2 regions of the Anaerotignum lactatifermentans genome follow, and region 1 is predicted to be linked to the other one. Evidence: a T-box and tRNA genes for the amino acid it is inferred to sense, from the RefSeq annotation. Region 1 holds a T-box; the other holds one or more tRNA genes.

Evidence for each region. The T-box of region 1 lies ahead of INF29_RS08080 (phenylalanine--tRNA ligase subunit alpha). A T-box ahead of a tRNA ligase gene usually reads a tRNA of that ligase, here a tRNA-Phe.
Region 2: it encodes a tRNA-Phe, which carries the amino acid that the T-box ahead of INF29_RS08080 (phenylalanine--tRNA ligase subunit alpha) is inferred to sense. The anticodon was not compared.

What each region holds. Positions count from the first base shown of each region.
Region 1 is NZ_JADCKK010000026.1:6,905-16,605, reverse strand. Features, by position in the region: gene rpsP (30S ribosomal protein S16) at 1-8, shown strand, start outside; gene INF29_RS08105 (KH domain-containing protein) at 31-261, shown strand; gene rimM (ribosome maturation factor RimM) at 340-849, shown strand; gene trmD (tRNA (guanosine(37)-N1)-methyltransferase TrmD) at 850-1,596, shown strand; gene INF29_RS08090 (hypothetical protein) at 1,765-2,034, shown strand; gene INF29_RS08085 (DEAD/DEAH box helicase) at 2,275-3,891, opposite strand; T-box leader at 4,227-4,451, shown strand; gene INF29_RS08080 (phenylalanine--tRNA ligase subunit alpha) at 4,524-5,543, shown strand; gene pheT (phenylalanine--tRNA ligase subunit beta) at 5,585-7,984, shown strand; gene INF29_RS08070 (DegV family protein) at 8,099-8,980, opposite strand; gene INF29_RS08065 (DNA topoisomerase III) at 9,152-9,701, shown strand, end outside.
Region 2 is NZ_JADCKK010000027.1:18,210-27,910, reverse strand. Features, by position in the region: gene INF29_RS08400 (permease prefix domain 1-containing protein) at 1-251, shown strand, start outside; gene INF29_RS08395 (hypothetical protein) at 248-808, shown strand; gene INF29_RS08390 (permease prefix domain 1-containing protein) at 835-1,590, shown strand; gene INF29_RS08385 (hypothetical protein) at 1,587-2,153, shown strand; tRNA gene INF29_RS08380 (tRNA-Leu) at 2,319-2,402, shown strand; tRNA gene INF29_RS08375 (tRNA-Phe) at 2,432-2,504, shown strand; tRNA gene INF29_RS08370 (tRNA-Gly) at 2,511-2,582, shown strand; tRNA gene INF29_RS08365 (tRNA-Gly) at 2,635-2,706, shown strand; tRNA gene INF29_RS08360 (tRNA-Gly) at 2,748-2,819, shown strand; gene INF29_RS08355 (coiled-coil domain-containing protein) at 2,959-3,879, shown strand; gene INF29_RS08350 (hypothetical protein) at 3,895-4,818, shown strand; gene INF29_RS08345 (hypothetical protein) at 4,833-4,976, shown strand; gene INF29_RS08340 (hypothetical protein) at 4,980-5,267, shown strand; gene tet(W) (tetracycline resistance ribosomal protection protein Tet(W)) at 5,879-7,798, shown strand; gene INF29_RS08330 (class I SAM-dependent methyltransferase) at 7,849-8,616, shown strand; gene INF29_RS08325 (sigma-70 RNA polymerase sigma factor region 4 domain-containing protein) at 8,788-9,210, shown strand; gene INF29_RS08320 (helix-turn-helix domain-containing protein) at 9,203-9,415, shown strand.

The sequences.
Region 1 (9,701 bases):
GCGAATAATTCGTAACGGGAGGCCAATGCAATGAAAGAATTACTGGAAGTAATCGCAAAAAATCTGGTGGAACATCCCGAACAGGTGCAGGTTTCCGAAAAAGAAGGCGAACGCGCTTGGATTTTGGAACTGAAAGTTGCCCCTGAAGATATGGGTAAGGTCATCGGCAAGCAGGGCAGAATTGCAAAAGCAATCCGTACTGTGGTAAAAGCGGCGGCCATCCACGAGGATAAAAAGATTATCGTAGAAATCGTACAGTAAGGGAAACCGCTGTATACGGCAGGGTGCAGGCGCATCCTGCTGATTTTGTTTATACGGAAAAAATGAGGTGCAAAAACCATGGAACAATATTTTGAAATCGGAAAAATCACAGGAACCCACGGCATCCGGGGAACCATGCGCGTATTTCCCACTACGGAAGACCCTTCCCGCTTTGAACGCCTGAAAGAAATTATTGTGGAAATCCGCGGCAAACGGGAAACTTTCCACATCCAGAAAGTGGCATTCCATAAACAGTTTGTACTGCTGACTGTAAAAGAAATCACAGATATCAACGTGGCAGAACTGTATAAAAATGGTCGTATTCTTATTCCCGATGCCATGGCAATCCCTTTGGGTGAGGATGAATACTACAACCGTGACCTCTATGGTCTGAAAGTGGTAACAGAAGAAGGGGAAGAACTGGGCGAGATTACAGAAATTTTCCCTACCGGCTCCAATGATGTTTATGTGGTGAAAAAAGACGGCAAAGGCAAAGAACTTCTCTTGCCTGCCATCAAAGACTGCATTAAAAACGTGGATTTGGAAAACGGCGTTATGACTGTAAAACTGCTGGAAGGACTGAGATAAATGAAACAGTTTTTTGTACTGACGCTGTTTCCTGAAATGATTCAGCAGACCCTTTCCCATAGCATCATGGGGCGTGCCCAGAAAGAAGGGCATATCTCTGTGGAAGCCATCAACATTCGGGATTATACACTAAATAAACAGAAACATGTGGATGATTATCCCTATGGCGGCGGCGCTGGTATGGTTATGCAGGCACAGCCCATTTATGACGCTTACCAGAGCATTGCCGAAAAGGCGAAGGGTGCAAGGGTGGTATATATGACACCCCAAGGCAGACCTTTTACCCAGCGCATTGCGGAAGAATTGTCCCAGGAAGAAAATCTGGTGTTCCTCTGCGGGCATTATGAAGGCATTGACGAAAGAATCATTGAGGAAATTGTCACAGATGAAATTTCTCTGGGAGATTTCGTTCTCACAGGGGGAGAATTGGCGGCAATCACCATCATTGATGCCGTATCCCGTCTGGTGCCCGGTGTGTTGGGTAAAGAGGATTCTTTTGCCGATGAAAGCTTTTCTGATGGGCTGCTGGAATATCCTCAGTATACCCGTCCTCCCGTATTCCACGGGAAAGAAGTGCCGGAAATTCTTTTGAGCGGACATCATGCCAACATTGCCAAATGGCGCAGAGAACAGTCCCTTATCCGCACCGTGAAAAAACGTCCGGATTTGTTGGAAACGGCAGAACTGACCGCAAAGGAACGACAGTTTGTGGAAAGACTGCGGGAAGAATTGCAGGAAACAGAATAAAATCTTGGAAGAAAGCTGATATCTTTTATATTGCAAAGATTTCAGCTTTTTTTGTTGTGGAAAAGCGTTAGACAAGATGCGAAAAGATTGCTTTGTATATGCTTTTCAGGTATGATGAAATTAAGAGGAAAAAGAAAGAAAAAATGATTTTGTAGAAGGGGGATGCTTATGAATTGGTGGAATATCTCTGTATTTTGTATCATTCCCATTGCATCTGTGGTATTCTTTTTCTTTTGGAAAAGAAAATATCTTTGGATGGCACCTTTGATTTCTACAGCCATTTCTGTTGTAATCAGCCTTTTGGCAATGCCGTCCATTCTTAGCGATGCAGAGCATCGTAATATGTTTTTTGGCATTAGTATCATGCTCCATATTCTGATAGTAGTTGTATTGACGGTCATTGCTTATGCCGCGGCGCGTTTTTTAGCTAAAAAATAAAAATGATGAATTTCCTTGAAATGAAAAAGTATCTATCCAGAGCAACTTCCACTTAAAAAACATTGTTTTCTGTTTTATTGATTTTTAAGTGGAATTGCGGCGGCTATCTTCAGAAGAAAACATACCTGATAAAGTTTCAGCAAAAATAAGAAAGCTAAAATCCTTTGTATGAATAAGGATTTTAGCTTTTTCTATTTTCTTATGAAGAAGCCCTAATTTTGGATAGATGCTTTTGTGTTTTTATCTCTTTTTTCCTTTTTCTTTCTTGGCAATTTCAATGTGTACCCGTTTGTTTTTGATTTTGCAGTTTTTCATGCCGTAAAGGACGTCTTTCACATATTCCTTAGGTACATCCACAAAGGTGTAGTCATCGAACAGGTCGATGGCACCCAGTGCTTTGCCGGGAACGCCTGCTTCGTTGGCAATGGCACCAACAATATCTTTGGCACGGATTTTGTTTTTCTTACCAGCGCTGATGAACAGACGTACCATTTTTTCGCCTTCACCGCCGTACATTTCTGTACCGTTGAAGTTGATGTCGTCCATGATGTCTATATCGTCGGTGCGTACATCTGCCAGATTGTGTTTCAGCAGGGCAGCGGCAATGTCCATAGCTGCATAGTCGTCTTCCATAAGGCGTTCAACCAGATTGATATATTTCACCAGATGACCTTCCTGAATGGTTTCTTTGATTTTTTCCAGGAAGATGTTTGTTTTCATTTCTTCTACATCGCTGAGGGTAGGCAGTTTCTGCTGGATGATCTTCGTTTTGGTGTAGCGCATGATATCACGCAGCTTGTAGATTTCTTTGCCTACGCAGAATGTGAAGGCTTTGCCGCTTCTGCCAGCACGACCAGTTCTGCCGATACGGTGTACATAGTATTCTTCATCCTGGGGAACGTCGTAGTTGAATACGATATCGATGTCGTCTACGTCGATACCTCTTGCCGCTACGTCTGTAGCAACGAGAATTTCGATGGTGCCGTTACGGAATTTCTGCATCACTTTGTCACGCTGTGCCTGTTTCAGGTCACCATGAAGACCTTCCGCAAAGTAGCCGCGACCCTGGAGCAGTTCCACCAGATCGTCAACACGTTTTTTGGTGTTACAGAATACCATAGCCAGATTAGGCATGTAAACGTCGATGATACGAGTCAGGGCTTCCAGTTTTGTTTTTTCTTTTACGTCGAAGTAATACTGTTCGATGTTGGGAACAGTCAGTTCTTTGCGAACGATTTTTACATATTCAGGGTCTCTCTGGAAACGTCTGGTAATGTCCAGAATTTCAGGAGAAAGGGTAGCGGAGAACAGCAGTGTCTGATGGTCTTCGGGGATTTTCACCAGAATGGTTTCGATGTCCTCCCGGAAGCCCATGTCCAGCATTTCGTCTGCTTCGTCCAGAATCATCATCTGTACGGTTTCCATTTTCAGTGTACGGCGGCGCATGTGGTCCATAACACGGCCGGGTGTACCAATGACAACCTGCGCACCTTTTTTCAGTGCTAAAATCTGACGGTCAATAGGCTGACCACCGTAAATGGGCACAACGCGGATGTTGTCTTTGTATTTCAGCAGTTTCCGGAATTCTTCGCTGACCTGAATCGCCAGTTCTCTGGTAGGGCAGAGAATCAATGCCTGCAAACGGCGGTCATCGGGATCGATACGTTCCAGACAGGGAATGCCGAATGCGGCCGTTTTGCCTGTACCTGTCTGAGACTGACCGATGATGTCTTTGCCTGCTTTTACCAGAGGAATTGCCTGGGACTGGATGGGAGTTGCTTCTTCAAAACCCATATCCAGTACAGCCTGGTAAATTTCTTTGGATAACTGCATGTCTTCAAATCTTAAATGTTCCATGTGATTTTCCTTTCTTTTTTTCTTTGCAAAGCCGAAGAAAACCCACAGAACCCGTTGAAAGATGTTTTCTTTCGACTCAAAACTTATATTTCAGCGCTTTGGCAATGATAAAACTTCCCGATTAAAGCGCAGGGCGGAAAAAAACCGCAGACAATAACTATACCAGTTTTGCATACAAAAAGCAAGGCGAAATCCAGGGGGCTGGAGCAAATTGTGATAAAGTCATAAAAATATAAAAGAATCGTGTATTTTTTTGCATGGTAATCAAAATTTCTAACCGCGTTCCCCCTTGACTTTCTGTTACAGTATGTTATAATGTGGTCATTGTAAATAGTCGAAAGGCTATGAAGGTGAAAAGTACGCAGATGCGCCGCCGCAGAGAGAAAACGTCATCGGCTGAAAGCGTTTTTGGTCTGGAGAGTTTGCGGAAGTTCCCACCGGAGCCGATTTCCTGAAGTGCCTGTGGCAAGCGTAGGGAAATCCGTTTCATGCACGTTACGCATCAGAGTGCCTGTGTTAGCAGGAATTTGGGTGGTACCACGGAAGTCTTCGTCCCTATTGGGATTGAAGGCTATTTTTTTTGCAGTGAAACGTCAATCAATATCAGATAGAAAAAAGGAGAGAAAAGGACAATGAAGGAAAAATTAAAAGCCATTCAGGAAAAAGCCATGGCTGCTTTCCAGGAAGCAAAAGAAATGAAAGACATTGATGATCTGAAAGTAAAATACCTTGGCAAAAAAGGTGAACTGACAGCCATTTTGAAAGAAATGGGCAAACTCAGTGCAGAAGAACGTCCCATCATCGGTCAGATGGCAAACGATGTTCGTCAGAATCTGGAAAAAATGCTGGATGAAGCAAAAGTACGTCTGGCAGCTGCAGAAATGGCACATCGTCTGGAAAAAGAAAAAATCGACGTTACGATGCCCGGCAGAGCAAGAGCAGAAGGTCATAAACATCCTATGAGCATCGTTACAGATGAAATTTGCAGTATCTTCATGGGCATGGGCTACGAAGTAGCAGAAGGTCCTGAAGTAGAAAAAGACTACTACAACTTCGAAGCACTGAACATTCCTAAGAACCATCCCGCAAGAGATGAACAGGATACTTTCTACATCGGCGGCGACATCCTGCTGCGTACCCAGACATCTCCTATGCAGGTTCGTACTATGGAAAAAGGCAAACTGCCTATCCGTATGGTATGCCCCGGTGCTGTTTACCGTTCTGACGAAGTAGACGCAACCCATTCTCCTGTATTCCATCAGCTGGAAGGTCTGGTTGTAGATAAGAATATCACCATGGGTGACCTGAAAGGCGCGCTGGTTGTATTTGCGAAAGAATTGTTCGGGGAAGATACAAAAGTTCGTTTCCGTCCTCACCATTTCCCTTTCACAGAACCCAGTGCAGAAATGGACGTTACCTGCTTCGCATGTGGCGGTGAAGGCTGCCGTGTATGTAAAGGCGAAGGCTATATCGAACTGTTGGGCTGCGGTATGGTACATCCCAAAGTTCTGAAAATGAGCGGCATCGATCCCGACGAATACAGCGGTTTCGCATTTGGTATGGGTCTGGAACGTGTTGCAATGCAGCGTTACGGCATCACAGACCTGCGTCTGCTGTTCGAAAACGATATGAAATTCCTGAAACAGTTCTAATAGATTTTTGAGTATTTGCATTTGAAAGGAGAATCAGTAACATGGATGTACCTATGTCATGGTTAAAAGAATATGCAGCGGTGACTGCACCGTTGAAAGATTTTATGGAAGATATGACAATGAGCGGTTCTAAAGTAGAAGGTGCTACTTCTATGGCAGGAGAACTGAAAAACATTGTCACAGGTCATATCAAAGCCATTGAAAAACACCCCCACGCAGACAAATTGGTGGTTTGCACCATCGATGTGGGCACTGGCAAAGATCTGACAATCGTTACCGGCGCACCAAATGTAAGAGTTGGGGACTATGTTCCCGTTGCACTGGATAATTCCGTTATCGCAGGCGGCAAAGAAATTCATACAGGCGACCTGAGAGGCATTGCTTCCGAAGGTATGCTTTGCTCCATTGAAGAACTGGGCTTCGACAGACACGATTTCCCCGAAGCGCCTGAATACGGCATTTATATTTTCCCTGAACCTGTAGAACTGGGCAAAGATGTTGCAGATGTTCTGGATCTGAAAGATGATGTAGTAGAATACGAAATCACTTCCAACCGTCCTGACTGCTTCAGCATTCTGGGTATTGCCAGAGAAGCGGCTGCAACATACAAAATCCCTTATTGCCCTCCTGAAATTACAGTAAAAGAAGAAGGCGAAGGCAAAACAGCAGATCTGATTTCCGTAGAAATCAAAAATCCTACACTGTGCCCTCGTTATGTGGCAAGAGCGATCAAAAATGTAAAAATCGCTCCTTCTCCTCGTTGGATGCGTAAAAGACTGCGTGCCGCAGGGGTTCGTCCTATCAACAACATCGTAGATATCACCAACTACGTTATGTTGGAAATGGGTCAGCCTATGCACGCTTTCGACGTTGACACCATCAAAGACAGACATATTATCGTAAGAAACGCAAACGAAGGCGAAAAAATCACAACACTGGACGGCGTAGAACGTCAGCTGGATCCTTCCATGCTGGTAATCTCCGACCCTGAAAAAGCAGTTGCAATCGCAGGTGTAATGGGTGGTGAAAACTCCAAGATCAGTGAAAACGCAGAAGCTGTTCTGTTCGAATCCGCTGTTTTCGATGGTCCTAACATTCGTATCACAGCAAAGAAAGTTGGTCTGCGTACAGACGCTTCCAGCAAATTCGAAAAAGGTCTGGATCCCAACCTGGCTATGGATGCTGTTAACAGAGCTGCACAGCTGGTTGAAATGCTGGGCTGCGGCGAAGTTGTTCCCGGCGTTGTAGACTGCTATCCCAATAAGAGAGAAACATGGGAACTGTCTTACTCTCCTGAATGGATCAACAAATTCCTGGGCACAGACATTTCCGAAGAAGAAATGCAGCAGATTTTCGAACGTATCGAACTGAAAGTAGACCCTGTAAACCATAAAGTAACTGTTCCTACATTCCGCCCTGACCTGGAAGCACAGGCTGACCTGGCAGAAGAAGTAGCACGTTTCTATGGCTATGACAAGATCGAACCCACACTGGCTTCTGGTACACCTACCGTAGGTAAAAAGACTTATGCACAGAACATCACAACACTGGTAAAAGAAACTATGGTTGCAGAAGGTCTGTGTGAAGGTATGACATACAGCTTCGAAAGCCCTAAGGTATTCGATAAACTGCTGATTCCCGCAGACAGCAAACTGCGTCAGACAGTTACCATCTCCAACCCTCTGGGTGAAGACTTCAGCGTAATGCGTACTGTTTCCATCAACGGTATCCTGAACTCTCTGTCTACAAACTACAACAGAAGAAATGAAAGCGCTGGTATCTTCGAAGTAGCAAGAGTATATCTACCCAAAGCTGTTCCTGTAACAGAACTGCCTGACGAAATCCCTACACTGACAGTTGGTATGTACGGTAAAATGGATTTCTATGACATCAAAGGTGTTGTAGAACATCTGATGGTCGTACTGGGTATCGGCGACAGAGCAGAATATACTGTAGAAACAGAACTGCCTTGGATGCATCCCGGCAGAACTGCTTCTGTAGTGATTGATGGTGTAAATGTTGGTTATGTTGGTGAACTGCATCCCACTGTTGCAAAGAACTACAACATTGGCACAAAAGTATATCTGGCAGTGCTGAATATGGAAGAACTGATCAAAGCTTCCAACATGGTAAATGTTTATAAACCTCTGCCCAAATATCCTGCAATCACCAGAGATATTGCAATGCTGGTGAAAGAAGACGTAACAGTAAAACAGATTGCAGATGAAATCCGCAAAAACGGCGGCGAATATCTGGAAGAAGTCAAACTGTTTGACGTATATCAGGGTGAACAGATTGAAAAAGGTTACAAATCTGTAGCTTACTCCATTTCTTTCCGTAGCGCAGAACGTACATTGGCTGACGCTGACGTTGCTGACAGCATGCAGGCAATTCTGGATGGTCTGGCAAAAGAACTGGGCGCACAGCTGAGAGATAAATAAGAAAAAAACTAGAATAGGCGGCTTGAGAAAGCCGCCTATTTTTTTTGCAAAAAAGAAAACTCCGAAGTTCCTTTGCTGGAATGTTCGGAGTTTTTGTTTTGATTTTAAATAAAATTACAGCTTTTCATACTGCTTGATATAACAAATCCCTACAGCTGTTGGACCACAATGGGTACCGATGGTGATACCAACGGGCCATGGGGTGTCCATAACATAAAATCCTTCTGCTTTCAGCTGTGCAATCAGGTCTTCCGCCACAGCCTGACGTTCTTTTTCGGCACGAATGACGCAAAGGGTATATTTATCCTTCTGGTCACCGATTTCTTTTACGGTCATATCAAAGATGGTTTTCAAAGCTTTTTTGTGCCCGCGAACTTTGCTTTCTGGGAACAGTTCGCCTTCTTTCATAACGATGATGGGCTTGATGTTCAAAATGGCACCGGCAAAAGCCGCAGCTTTGCCTACACGTCCGCCATGCTGCAGGAAGTCCAGAGAATCAACGGTGAAGTTGATTTTTGTGGTCTGTTTCTGAATTTCCAGTGTTTCCAGCAGATTATCCAGATCATATCCAGCGTCACGCATGCGGCAGGCTTCATATACCAGCATACCCTGTGTACCGGTAACGCTGATAGTGTCTACCACTTCAATGCGGCTGTCAGGATAGGTTTCCAGCAGAATCTGCTTTGCGTTGTTGGCACTCTGGAAAGAACCGCTGAATTTCGCGGTCAGACACATGCAGACAATGTCTTTGCCTTCTTTCAGATAAGGTTCAAATACATCAATATAATCCTGAATGGGAGGCAGGGAGGTTTTGGGGAAAACCTTTGCTTCCTTTACTTTGTCATAGAATTCTTCCGGTGTCAGATCCAGTAGTTCTTTATGATAGTTGATGGTGTCAAAAGTTGCGTAGTAAGGCACAATGCCAATGTTTAATTTGGGCAGCAAGTCTGCGGGAATATCGCAGGAACTGTCTGATATAATCTGATATGGTCTCATAATAATCCTCCATACTTGTTTTCTTAGTGTTTCTCCATTGTAAGGCAAAGGCGCCTTGTTTGTCAACGAAAAGGGCGCAAGTACTGAAAAAAGGGGAAAACCGTGGATTTTGTTTGATTTTTCGTATACAGAATGCTATACTGAAATAATGTGGCAGAAAGGAGGAAGAACATGGGAAAAACACTGGTCATTGCCGAAAAACCTTCTGTGGCAAGGGATATTGCCAAAACCCTTGGGGTGTCTGGAAAAAATGAAGGATATCTTACTGGGGAAAACTATGTGGTTTCCTGGGCAATTGGGCATCTGGTAACCTTAGCGGAGCCGGAAGCTTACGACGTGAAGTATAAAAAATGGAATTTTGAAACACTTCCCATTCTTCCTGATTCTATGAAACTAGAAGCCATCAAAAAAACACGCAGTCAATTGAAGGTGCTGCATAAACTCATGCACAGCCGGGAAATTGACGAAATTATCTGCGCCACGGATAGTGGGCGGGAAGGAGAGTTGATATTTCGGTATATATATGAAATCACCCAATGCCGGAAACCTTTTCGGAGACTATGGATTTCCAGTATGACGGAGACCGCCATCCGGGAGGGATTTGCTCATTTGCAGGACGGCAGTCATTATGATCTGCTGTATCATTCTGCCAGATGCCGCGCAGAAGCGGACTGGCTGGTGGGAATGAATGCTTCCCGCGCTTACACCATTCGGTATGGAG
Region 2 (9,701 bases), on a different contig from region 1:
CCTATCACATCCGCCAGAATCCATGGCTTAGCCGCAGTCTGGGAAGAGGCGGCATTGATGCGGAAATTTATGTGGGGGAAGAAATCTGTCATGGAAATGGCGGTCGGTTTTCCAGCAATTCTCCTTTTTATGAAAAGGGCAGAAATTGGAGTTATGATGTGCCGCCGGAAGCGGACAGGGTCGTATTTTTCTTAGGCTATGAAAAAGAAATTGAGGTTTCCCTGACAGAGGGGCGGGTGATGGCAGAATGAAACGGAAAAAGCAGATTGTAAGAAATGTCATTTTGATTGCATTGACAGCCTTGCTGTTTTTGTGGCAAGGGGGCTATCACCTGACACCGGAAAGGGTCTTTCGCAGTGCAGAAAAAGCGGAATGGCTGGGACCTGCGCAAGAAGTTATGGAAATCGGAACCAGAGGTGATGATTGTCTATGCTTTGTGGGAATAGAACAGGAAGGATTCTATGTTGTATCTGCAAAGCCGAGTATGGGTATTTTTTGGAAGCATACCAATGAACATTGGGCTGGTTATTTTCCGGTGAAAGAAAAAACAAGAGCATGGATTTTAGAGGATTTCATTGTTGGTCAGACGAAGGAACCAGAAGCTGTGGAAGTGGTCTGTGTTGTGGAAGAATGGAAAAGTGAGAAAAATGAATGGCAGGAAGTTGGACGGTATACCATTCCTGTGGGGGAAAATGGATTTTTCAGTATGGCTTTGGATTCCTATGTACCAAGAACAATGAATTATTGGGTGAAAGAAGTCATCTGCAAAAATGCAGCCGGAGAAGTGATAGGAAAAGACAGTCAGTAGGTGTAAGACAGAAGGGGGAACATGACATGGCTAAGGAACTATTTGAAAATTATATTACAGCGGTGACTTCCCATGTCAAATTCCGCTTTGACCGTTATGACATCGGACAGGAATTGCGGGAGCACATGGAGGATTTATACGAAGACTTGCTTTCGCAGGACATTGACGAGGAACAGGCGGCACAGCTGACGGTGGATTATATGGGGGACAGCGAGGAATTGGGAAAAGAGCTGAATGAAGCCCATAATCCTGTTTTGGGGTACGTGTGGCTGTGGGTACGCAGGCTGTTTATACTGATATTTATTGCCTTTGGATTGCCTGTGATTTCTGTAGGCGGATGCCGTGCCATTGGTACGGGATATGGGGCTGTGGATCGGTTTTTTACGGAACTATATGAAGAAACACCGGAGAATCTGGTCTATACCGTGGAAGTGAATCGACAGGTAAAAGTAGATGATATGGTCGTGGGCGTGGAAGAACTCCGGTATTATCAAAATGGCGATATGGAATTAAAGTACATTACCTATCAGGAACTGTTTTCTACAGCATTGACTGGAACCTTTGACTTTTATGACTGCTATCTGACAGACGGAGAAAATTATACCAGCCAATTTCGCCCCCGTAATACACAGATTGCAGTTAGCGGAATTTATTACGAAGCGGGCAGCATAACTTATCCAGATTTTCCAGCTGACGCAAAAGAGTGCCATTTTATTTATGATAGGGAAGGACGTCAATTTGACATGAAAATTCCCCTGCCCCAAAAGGAGGAAGGTAAATGAAGCGAAGAAAACAAATTCTGCTGTATTTGCTGCTGATGGCAATTTGCATGGGTGGGTATATGAAATTATTTGATTTTAGGCTGACACCCCATCAATATTTTGCCGCTGAGGAAAAGTATCAACATGTTGGACCGTCAGAGGAAATCCTATTGGAAGGGGAAGGCGCTGAAGGTACATATTTCATACTGGGAAAATGGGGACAGAATCTGAATTATTGTGTCATGGAACGCCACATGGGGATTTTCTGGGGCAGCAGAAGCGGCGGACATTATGTTTTTCCAGAGGATGACAGACTGCGTTTGCCGCCCCTTTGGGGAGAGTATCAGAGTGATATGGACGTACTCTATGGTATCTGTCAGGTAGATGGTGTGACACAAGTACAGTATACCTTGAGCAGACTGGAAAACAACGAAGTGTACTATGAGGGAACGCTGCCGGTGCGGGAGGATGGCTATTTTTATGGAAATCATATACTGGAAGAATATCAGAAAAATCAGTATGGTGTATCATCTATGATCGGGACAGATGCGCAGGGTAACGTTTTGGCAGAGTATACATGGTAAGAGGGGAATGAAAAAGGCAGATTCCCCTTTTTTGCCGGAAATTACAGCTTTTTTGGCTATGATTTGAGGTGAGAAAAACTTCTTCAAAAAAAATTTAGGAAAAACCGTTGACAAAGTCTTTTTCTTTTGGTATTATTAACAAGCCGTCAAACGACGACAGGATAAGCCCGAGTGGCGGAATTGGCAGACGCACAGGACTTAAAATCCTGCGAGGTAACACTCGTACCGGTTCGATCCCGGTCTCGGGCACTTCCTTTTGATGGTAGAAATCTGTATATGCCCAGATAGCTCAGTTGGTAGAGCAGAGGACTGAAAATCCTCGTGTCACTGGTTCGATTCCGGTTCTGGGCACTTTATGCGCGAGTGGCTCAGTGGTAGAGCATCGCCTTGCCAAGGCGAGGGTCGCGAGTTCGAATCTCGTCTCGCGCTTTTTGTGTTATCAGGCACAGAAGCAATTTCATAGGAAGCATGGATACTTTATGCGCGAGTGGCTCAGTGGTAGAGCATCGCCTTGCCAAGGCGAGGGTCGCGAGTTCGAATCTCGTCTCGCGCTTTCTACGTATCCTGCTTTCTGAAAAAAATTTGATATCTTATGCGCGAGTGGCTCAGTGGTAGAGCATCGCCTTGCCAAGGCGAGGGTCGCGAGTTCGAATCTCGTCTCGCGCTGTTTCAGAGAGTATCTTTTGGATGCTCTTTTTTTTGTTTTAAAATATTCGTAAGAATTTTCTGGTGCAATGGCGCAGTTTTTTATGTGCTTTTATGATATGATGGAAAAAATAGTTTTTGTCAGAAGGGGGTGTCTGGTATGGATGAACGGCTGCAAGCATTGCAGGCGGAAATGGAAGAAGAACAGACTTTGCGCCGGAAGCGGGACAGTCTGGAAGTGGAATATAGAAGCCTTTGCAGCTATGAAAGGGAACTGGCGGTGCTGCGGCAGAAAGAACTGGAAGATGTGGCACGGATGGAACAGGGAGGCGTGCGGAACCTCTTTACGAAAGCCACAGGCAAATATGAAGAAACGCTGGCACAGGAACAGGCAGAAGCTGCTCAGGTGGAGGTAAAATATCAGAAGGTACAGCAGGAAATTGCGCAAATGGAGGATACTCTGCGGCAGCTGGATCAACGCATCGGCCAATTGAGCGGCAGTCAAACCCGTTATGAAGATTATATCATCCAGCGGGCAGAGGAATTGGAGGCAGCAGGCACAGACAGCGGCATGAAGGCTTTGCAGGCACAGATTCACAGTCTGGAAGAACAGGAACAGGCTTTGCTGGAAAAAAGAAACCGAATTGCAGACGTGCGCTGGGAAGTACGGAATGTACTTGGTATTTTGGAGGATGCCGCAGGGTATGGTCGTTGGGATGCAGGCAGAGGCAGTCTGCTCAGTTCTTATTTGAAACAGGAACGGGTACAGAAAGCCAAAGAGGCAATGGCAGGCTTACAGGAAGCTGTCAAACGTGCCAGAGTTGTGGAGGACAAGCAGCTTTTGGCAGCCCAGGATCATTTGCAGGAAGCCAGAAGACAGCGCGGCTGGGATATTTTTCTGGATAATATCCTCATCGATTGGTCTGTGCAGGATGAAATCGAAATGGCTCTTGCTCGTCTGCACAACTTCAGTGGTGCGCTGGAGGAAAAAGAACGAGGGATTCTGGAAGAGCTGCGGAGTATTCGGCAAAAACAGACGACTTTGCAGAAGCAGTGGGAAAATCAGGTGGCACAGTTGTAAGAATGGGGGATGCGTATGGTACAGTATTGGCAGGAATTACAACAGCAGGTACATCGCAAAGCAGCTTTGGAACGGAAACAGGAGGCACTCTGTGAACAGCGGCGGAAATTGAAACAGGAATTGGACGCTGCCACACAGCGTTGGCAAGAAGAACAAAAAGATGTGGATAAGCTGGAAGGCATCAGTCTGGCAGGGATTTTTTCTGCCCTTTCTGGCAGGAAAGAAGAACAGCTGGAAAAAGAGCGTCAGGAAGCCCAAGAGGCTTTGCTGCAAAAGGAAGCCGCCGACAGTGCCTTTCAAAAACTGGAAGAAGAAATCCGAAAAAACAGGGACGAGCTTTTTCGTTTGCAGGGATGTGAAATCAAGTATCAGAAAGCCCTGGAAGAACGAGCCGCAGAACTGGAAGCCATGGGGCAGGATACCGGCTTTTTGCAGCTGCAAAAAGAAATTGGAGCGCTGGAAGCTGAGGATAAAGAATTACAGGAAGCACTGGACGCAGGCAGAGATGTGCATGTCCAAGTGGAAAACGCCTTGCATGCGCTGGATTCTGCTGAAAGCTGGGGCGTTGTGGATATGATGGGCGGCGGCATGATGACCACCATGATGAAACGTGACCGGATGAATCAGGCGAAATGTGCCATGACAGAAATCGAATATCTTCTTAGAAAATTCCGTGCAGAACTGTCTGATATTGCCGGAGCAGATACAGTGGGTGTCGATAAATTTGGCACAGAATGGTCTATGATGGATTATCTGTTCGATGGGTTTCTCATAGATTATCTGGTGCAGCAGGAGATTACAGAAAGCCTTTCTAATATGCGGCGTCTGGAAAAGGAAATAGAGCGGGTCTGTGAAAGCATCCAGCAGCGAAAAGAGGAAAATCAGAAGAAAAAAGAGCAATTGCGGCAGGAATGGCAGACACATATGGAACAGCTGTGAAATGGGGGATTCGTATGGAACAGAATTTGTGGGAATTGCGTGAAAACTGCCATATGGAAGAAACTCTATGCAAAAAGAGAGAGGAATTGCGGGCACGGCGGAAACAACTGGAAGAAAAAATGCTGGAACTGTCCGTGGAGCACCGCCGAGAAGTCTAGGATGTGAAAGATTTGGAAGGATTGACCATGACCTCTATACTGTCCTCTCTCTCAGGTACGAAACAGAAAAATTTGGAAAAAGAGCAGAAAGAAGCGGAAGAAGCGGCTTTGCGGCTGGAAGAAGCCAAAGGGGTTCTGGAGCAGGTGGAAAAAGAATTGCAGTCTGTGGATTCAGAAGTGCGTAGACTTCGTGGCAGCAAAGAAAAATATGAAACTGCTTTGAAAGAAAAAGCAGCCCAGATGGAATGCTCATGTACGGTAAGGAAGCAAGCAACCGAAAACAAGAGATAGACCGCCAGCACTACACTATTCCGAACCAAAGACCAAAAGATAAGCATTGTGGGAAAATCTAAACTTTTGGATTTTCCTACAATGCCAACTACGGCGGAATCCCTCCCACTCCTTATATCTTTCTGTATACATTGAATTTGTATTTAGTAAAATGCAGACAACACCACGGATCGGCTTTTGGTTGGACAATTCCAACCAAACACCACAGCAGACAGCAGAAAACATTCTGAACGCTAGGAAGCCGGTATGATTGTTACATATAAGGGGAAGAAAAATTTCTTTTAGGTACTTGCTTTCCTAAAACTGATGTGATACAATGATTTAATCCAGAAAAGGAGTAAAAAATATGCGGCAAGGTATTCTTAAATAAAACTATAATCAAATAGTGGGAACAAAGGATTATGATAGCTCCTTTTGTAGGGGCTTAGTTTTTTGTACCCAATTTAAGAATACTTTTGCCTTATCAATTTTGACATATCCCCAAAAACAGCAATCACAAACAGGTGTATGCTGTATATGTGTATGTCCGCAACTTATAATCCCCAGTGGTAAAAGTATTTTACTGCTGGGGATTTTTATGCCCTTTGGGGCTGTAAAGGGAGGACAATCACATGAAAATAATCAATATTGGAATTCTTGCCCATGTAGACGCTGGAAAGACGACCTTGACGGAGAGCCTGCTATATGCCAGCGGAGCCATTTCAGAACCGGGGAGCGTCGAAAAAGGGACAACGAGGACGGACACCATGTTTTTGGAGCGGCAGCGTGGGATTACCATTCAAGCGGCAGTCACTTCCTTCCAGTGGCACAGATGTAAAGTTAACATTGTGGATACGCCCGGCCACATGGATTTTTTGGCGGAGGTGTACCGCTCTTTGGCTGTTTTAGATGGGGCCATCTTGGTGATCTCCGCTAAAGATGGCGTGCAGGCCCAGACCCGTATTCTGTTCCATGCCCTGCGGAAAATGAACATTCCCACCGTTATCTTTATCAACAAGATCGACCAGGCTGGCGTTGATTTGCAGAGCGTGGTTCAGTCTGTTCGGGATAAGCTCTCCGCCGATATTATCATCAAGCAGACGGTGTCGCTGTCCCCGGAAATAGTCCTGGAGGAAAATACCGACATAGAAGCATGGGATGCGGTCATCGAAAATAACGATGAATTATTGGAAAAGTATATCGCAGGAGAACCAATCAGCCGGGAAAAACTTGCGCGGGAGGAACAGCAGCGGGTTCAAGACGCCTCCCTGTTCCCAGTCTATCATGGCAGCGCCAAAAATGGCCTTGGCATTCAACCGTTGATGGATGCGGTGACAGGGCTGTTCCAACCGATTGGGGAACAGGGGGGCGCCGCCCTATGCGGCAGCGTTTTCAAGGTTGAGTACACCGATTGCGGCCAGCGGCGTGTCTATCTACGGTTATACAGCGGAACGCTGCGCCTGCGGGATACGGTGGCCCTGGCCGGGAGAGAAAAGCTGAAAATCACAGAGATGCGTATTCCATCCAAAGGGGAAATTGTTCGGACAGACACCGCTTATCAGGGTGAAATTGTTATCCTTCCCAGCGACAGCGTGAGGTTAAACGATGTATTAGGGGACCAAACCCGGCTCCCTCGTAAAAGGTGGCGCGAGGACCCCCTCCCCATGCTGCGGACGACGATTGCGCCGAAAACGGCAGCGCAAAGAGAACGGCTGCTGGACGCTCTTACGCAACTTGCGGATACTGACCCGCTTTTGCGTTGCGAAGTGGATTCCATCACCCATGAGATCATTCTTTCTTTTTTGGGCCGGGTGCAGTTGGAGGTTGTTTCCGCTTTGCTGTCGGAAAAATACAAGCTTGAAACAGTGGTAAAGGAACCCTCCGTCATTTATATGGAGCGGCCGCTCAAAGCAGCCAGCCACACCATCCATATCGAGGTGCCGCCCAACCCGTTTTGGGCATCCATAGGACTGTCTGTTACACCACTCTCGCTTGGCTCCGGTGTACAATACGAGAGCCGGGTTTCGCTGGGATACTTGAACCAGAGTTTTCAAAACGCTGTCAGGGATGGTATCCGTTACGGGCTGGAGCAGGGCTTGTTCGGCTGGAACGTAACGGACTGTAAGATTTGCTTTGAATACGGGCTTTATTACAGTCCGGTCAGCACGCCGGCGGACTTCCGCTCATTGGCCCCGATTGTATTGGAACAGGCATTGAAGGAATCGGGGACGCAGCTGCTGGAACCTTATCTCTCCTTCATCCTCTATGCGCCCCAGGAATACCTTTCCAGGGCTTATCATGATGCACCGAAATACTGTGCCACCATCGAAACGGCCCAGGTAAAAAAGGATGAAGTTGTCTTTACTGGCGAGATTCCCGCCCGCTGTATACAGGCATACCGTACTGATCTGGCCTTTTACACCAACGGGCGGAGCGTATGCCTTACAGAGCTGAAAGGATATCAGGCCGCTGTCGGTCAGCCGGTCATCCAGCCCCGCCGTCCAAACAGCCGCCTGGACAAGGTGCGCCATATGTTTCAGAAGGTAATGTAAAGATACATAATCGTCAAGACGGCAACAATCAGAAGTTATGGAGGGTAACAATGGAATATAGTAAGGAAGATTTAATGGAAGCAAAAAAGCAAATTTGGGGAGTGGGAGAGAACATGGGAACAGAGGAAAGTAAAAAAATCTGGGAGGAGAACGCACAATTTTGGGATAATGCAATGGGTGACGAATCTAATGAATTTCACAGAGAGGTAGTGCGTCCCAAAGTAACGGAACTTCTATCTCCTAATCCTGCGGATTACATTTTGGATATTGCGTGTGGCAATGGAAATTATTCTTCGTATCTTGCACAAAGAGGCGCTTCGGTTGTCGCTTTTGATTACAGCAAAAAAATGATAGAATTGGCTAAAAGACGGCAATCACAATATGCAAAACAAATTGAATTTTGTGTGGCGGATGCGACCGATAGAAAAAGTATATTAGAATTAAAAAGAAATCGAGCCTTTACGAAAGCAGTTTCTAATATGGCAATTATGGATATTACGGATATTGAACCACTTCTTATGGCTGTTTATGAACTGTTGCAGGAAAGCGGAATTTTTGTCTTTGCAACGCAACACCCTTGTTTTGTCACGTTGACTGAAAAATATATGACACCGCACAGTTACTATGATATAGCGATTGAAGGGCAACCGAAAGAGCAGATTTATTATCATCGTTCCATACAAGATATTTTTAACCTTTGTTTTAGAGCTGGATTTGTCATTGATGGATTTTATGAAGAATGTTTTAAAACCAACAAAGAAATTCCTATGGTAATGATAGTAAGGCTTAAGAAGGTAAAACGTGATAGCTTAAAATAAATTCAAGTTTGTCGGGTAAATAGCAAACCCAGCCGAGCCAGTCAACGGTCAAGATGAACGGCGCATATGCGCAGCCGTTGACAGCCCCGCCCGCCTTTGCTGGTAGGCAATCAAGGGGCGACAGCAAGAAGTGCCACCGCCCCGCACTATTATTCAGAAAGGGGAATTTCCATGACCGACCAGATAGCCTATCAAGAATATATCCAGCGCAGGTACAACGCCTTTTGCAAGACTGTTATCCGCTGTGCCGCCTTGGACAAGATTTTGAAGCTTAAACGGCAATGGGAACGGCAAGTTTCCCTTGACTATCTGATGAACGAGAAGTTTGTCCAGTTTGCCGCGTCGGAGCCGGACGAGGAATACCCATTTACCGTCTGCGGTCAGACCGTCCTGCTCTGCAACGCCGCCCTTGCCGACGCGATCTCTGTTTTGCCGGAGCAGACGCGGGAAGAAATCCTGCGCTATTACTTTCTGCGCCAGCCGCAGCGCGTGATCGGCGCGTGTATTGGCCGGTCACGCAGCACAGCGGGGCGGCATATCCAGCTTGCCTTGCAGCGGCTACGCGAAGAAATGGGGGTGAGCCGGTATGAGTAGACTTCTCCCCTATGAAACAATCCTCAAAGCCCGTGAGGGCGACCCAGAAGCCGTGAACGCTGTCCTGCTCCACTACGCCGGATATATCCGCTATTTCTCAAAAGTGAACGGGCAGGTCAACGCCGAGGTGGAGGACTATGTAAAGCAGCGGTTAATTGACTGTCAATTCAAGTTCCGGCTTGACGAACCACCGGACAAGTCATAAAAACTGAATACCAGCCGCCACCGACGCGGCCAGCGAAAGCAGTAAGTCTTGAAAAAGATTTACTGCTTTTTTTGTTGTCCGGCTCCGCTCCCGGCCATTTTGCCCCCTGCCGGTTGTAGTAGTAAGCGAGGAGGGAATTTTTCTGCCCTGGTGTTTGGCATTTGGAGCATTTACCCGTAGTAGAGGGCAAAGAGAAAGGATTTCTCCAACACCGGGTAGAAACCACTGCGTCCGGTGTCATTTTAGCGAAAGCGGGCAGGAATGCCCTTTACAGGATTAGTAGTAG